Regions from separate parts of the Carnobacterium mobile DSM 4848 genome, predicted to be linked through region 1. Evidence: predicted binding sites of a transcription regulator. Region 1 holds the regulator's gene; the other holds the start of a gene.

Region 1 (2,211 bases):
TGACGTTGGTCCGTCTAAAGAAATGTCATTTGAATCATACAACATAATCAATTTGCCTAAACCTAAATGACCAGCTAAACTAGCAGCTTCAGCCGAAACCCCTTCCATTAAATCGCCATCGCCACACAAAGCATACGTATAATGATCTACAATAGTATGGCTTTCTTTATTATAAGACGCAGCCAAATGGGCTTCAGCCATAGCCATTCCTACCGCATTTGCAATTCCTTGTCCTAAAGGACCGGTTGTTGCTTCGACTCCATCTGTATAGTGAACCTCGGGATGTCCAGGAGTTTTACTGTCCCATTGACGGAAGCTTTTTAGATCTTCAATAGAAACTTGGTAGCCTGCTAGATGCAGTAAGCTGTATAACATCATTGATCCATGCCCGGCTGAAAGAACAAATCGATCACGATCGACCCATTTTGAATTTTTAGGGTTCACTTTTAAGTGTTGAGTCCAAAGGGTATAAGCCATTGGCGCTGCTCCCATTGGCAATCCAGGGTGGCCCGAATTGGCTTTTTGTACTCCATCTATACTTAGTGTTCTAATCGTATTTACCGCTAGTTGGTCCGTATTGTCAAACAATTAAATCATCCTTTCAATTGTGTTACCTCTAGTTTACTGTTTTATCGCTATCGAAGCAACGACTGAATACAATAATTTGAAAATATTTTTGATTGTATCCAGCAGTCTAAATTGCTTTTAGCGATTATGAAAGCCTTTTTCTTTTTGAATCTTTTTCAACTTATCAGGGGTTACATCATTACCAGTCTCATCAACGACTTTTAAACCTTCGATATGGTTGCGCATGCCTCCACGAAAAGCTGCTAAATAGGCTTCACGTAATTTTTTTTGTTCTGTTTGTTCAGAAAGACTCAAACCTTCATTTTTAGATTTTCTTGCTAATTCATTAATTCTTTCTAGTTGATCTTTAGGCAACATTTTACTCACTCCATTTTTTTATTCTTTCACTACTATACCAAAAAAAATAAGGAAATACATTAAATTAGTTTGCAAAATAGCGAACATTTGTTTGATTGTCATATAATTTTATGGTATTCTGTCAATGAGTATACAATCTAAGAAATGAGGTGCGATTATTTATGCGTAAGACTCCTGAATCTAGACAGATGGAAGTATTACATTATATTCATGAACAAGTGCAGTTAAAGGGTTACCCGCCGACTGTGCGTGAAATTGGAACAGCCGTTTCTTTGTCTTCTACATCAACTGTCCATGGTCATTTAGCAAGATTAGAAAAAAATGGGTACATTCAACGTGACCCAAGCAAACCGCGTGCGATTGAGTTAACAGCTACTGGTTTGTCAAAACTAGGTATTCAATTGGAACACATTCCTTTACTGGGTACTGTCACAGCTGGCGAACCTATCTTAGCAGTAGAAGAAGCAACAGATTATTTCCCGCTTCCTCCTAACTTAAAACAAGAAAGCGAAGCTCTCTTTATGCTGACTATTCGCGGTGAAAGTATGATCAATGCTGGGATATTCGACGGCGATGAAGTGATTGTCCGTAAACAATCAAGTGCAAATAACGGTGACATTATTATTGCTTTAACTAATGAAGATGAAGCCACTTGCAAAAGATTTTATCGAGAAAGTAATTACTATCGGTTACAACCAGAAAACGATACAATGGATGCTATTATTTTAGATGAAGTAACCGTCCTTGGAAAAGTTGTCGGCCTTTATCGAAGCCATATTTTTTAAACACAAACAATTTAGAGCAACTAACGTAGCTAAAGTTGCTACAGGCATGATAAAGTGGATATCGAGTCTGCCGTTTGGAACATATTTAATAAAAATTATTAAGAAATGGAAAAGAGGTCGGCCCTTTGGGTCAACCTCTTTTTGTTTATTGGTTCTTTATCGAATTGTGTTGGTCATGCTTAATAATGAAATTTCCTCCGGAATTTACGCGTCTGCTTGCATGAGCCATGGGAACGACTGGAGCCTTACATGTCACCAGCCTTTCAAGCCTCAAACGAAGCCTAACCGCTTCGTAATTCGCATTGAATCCTTTACATGGCTGCAAGGAGCCGCTATTCCTCCGTAAATTTCAAGTTGTGGAATAGACTCATTCTTCTTACCAACACTAAAAATAATAGAACCTGTTTATTTATTTGTTAAAGAAAAAAATCAATATTCCATTAAAGCTAAAATATCGTAGTCTTTAATTTTATCGCGGCCT
Region 2 (2,211 bases), 150 kb from region 1:
GAAAATCCCTTCTGAAATAAACTGCTTTTAACTTTTTGAATTTTTTTATAGCCTTTTAATTTAGCTTGTTTCCGCCAAATTTTATCACCTTGTTGTTTTATTGCAGCATATTCTTCATCTTCTGCTTTTTCTGTGCTGACTTCTTCTAAGACTTGGGTAATGATATCTGAATCAAACCCTTTTTGCATCAACTGTTGTCGTACTTTATTGTTAGTTTCCCGCGTTGAATGCTGTGAAGAACGCCGAATAACTTTTTCAGCCAGCTGAATGCCGTTTTCAACCATCTGATCAAACGGATACTGCTCAGCCGCTTTTTCAATATTTTCTTCCGAGATTCCGCGTTTTTTTAGTTCTTGTTTAATATTTCGCGGCCCTTTCCCTCCAACATTTGCGCCGGTTCGGGTATAACTTTCCGCATACATCAAATCATTTAGATAACCTTGTTCTTCTAATTTTTCAATCACTTCATCTGCATCGTCTGAAAAATCATGTTTTGCTAAATCATCCCGCACTTCTTTTTCGGAACGTAACCCATAATTCAAATAATTTAAAGCACGAGTGTAAGCTTTCCTAACACCATCTTCTGCTTCAAGTTCTTTGCGAAATGCATCAGAAATTTCCATTCCTTTAAACAAAGCATATTTCACTAAAATTGCTTCGTCCACAGGAAACGCATACGCTTCCTCTAAGTAAATGTTATACCGTCCCTTGCGCTTTTGAGTTTCGATTTTTGTTATCTTTGGTACTCCTTCATTTGAAGTACTTTTTGAAGAAATGATGTTTTTCAATAAATCGTCTGTCATGATTATCTATCCTCCTTGTGATTTCATCAGTTTTATTAGTATACCATAAACTATAAGAAAAGCGGGTCAAGCCAGCTCTGACTCGAAAGAAATTTAGGAAATCGTGCCCTGAATGAGCATCACAGAGCGCAATGGGTACGATTTATCTAATTTCCGAGAGGCAGGCTTGTTCCGCTAGACATTCAATGCAGAAAAACTTATAATATCCTAAACTAATTAAAAAACCGAACAGAAGTTTGTTTTCACTATCAAAACAACAAAAAAGCACTAGAATGAGAGCCTTGCAGCTTTCATTCTAGTGCTTTTCATTCCAGCTTTTTAATCTTCTGAGTGATCTAGTAACGGATCAACGTTAGGCTGTCCAGTAATTGAACTGCTATTAAAACGAGGAAGCGTTTCCGAATCTTCCACTGCTGTTTGTCGGAAGTTGTCCTCTACAAAGTCGGTTGCATCTGTAGCATCTCCCTGTAAAGGATTTTTCCTTATTTGCTCGTTTTGACTTTGGACTATTTTTTGCGCCTCTATGGCTTCATCTTGCGCTTCTGCTGCTTTTGCTTTTTCTTTTATATCATGCGAATGATTTATTTCACTTTCAATAAACCCTGACTTTGTTGTTTCTGATTGGTTAGAATTTGTAGTTTGATTTCCTTCTTTTTTTCCTGAAAAGAGATTTTCATCTGATTGAACAGTTCGCTCGCTTAATTCTGCGTTTTGATCATTGTATTCTGCACTCTTTCCAGTTGGTTGAGAAGTATTAGCAGATACGCGAGTCCCGCTGCCTGACTGTCCAATCGGCTTAGTTTGGCGAGCTTTCTGGAATCCGCTAGTTGTATCTGTTGGGTCTTCTTTTTTCTCTGGGAATCGGTTGTCGTCAAACACTACTTTTTCATCTTTTAAATGAGAATCTTGATCATTGTATTCAGCACTTTGCCCTCTTGGATCAGAAGTATTTATTGCTATTTTTGTTCCACTTCCTGACTGTCCAATCGGTTTAGCAGTTATATTTTCATTGGTCGATTGGCTTAGATCAATTGGTTCATCTTTTAAATGATACTGCAGAGGAATATCAGCTTTTTCTTCTACTAAAATAACGTAATTGCCTGCTTGAAGAGTACTGTCATACCGTAAAGCTGTTTGTTTATCAATTCCATAATGTTCCAATGCACTATCTTCTGGTTCATCTGTAAACATCTTTTTAAATTTTTCCCACATGTTTTTATCGCCATCCGCTGCTATTCGGTCTACTTCAACGACAGTTCTGTTTTGAATGTTTGAATGATTTTCGCGACTTGTCACAATAACAATATCACTCATTAACCGCCCTTCACTTAGTAACCTTTCAACTGCAGCAAGCGTTTCATCTACTGTCTGATAGGAAGATTCTACTACTTTGCTCATTATCCATCAC

Evidence for each region. Region 1 encodes LexA, which represses DNA repair genes until DNA is damaged. Its sites were predicted from a motif close to CNAACANNTGTTNG; they were not measured.
Region 2: recX (recombination regulator RecX) is a predicted target of LexA. The motif match lies at 1,029-1,042, and genes of this name have one in related genera.

What each region holds. Positions count from the first base shown of each region.
Region 1 covers NZ_JQMR01000001.1:370,778-372,988, reverse strand. The annotation lists gene tkt (transketolase) at 1-588, opposite strand, end outside; gene BR87_RS01720 (DUF896 family protein) at 706-945, opposite strand; gene lexA (transcriptional repressor LexA) at 1,107-1,730, shown strand; gene BR87_RS01705 (adenine phosphoribosyltransferase) at 2,160-2,211, opposite strand, start outside.
Region 2 covers NZ_JQMR01000001.1:223,642-225,852, reverse strand. The annotation lists gene recX (recombination regulator RecX) at 1-803, opposite strand, end outside; gene BR87_RS00935 (general stress protein) at 1,122-2,201, opposite strand.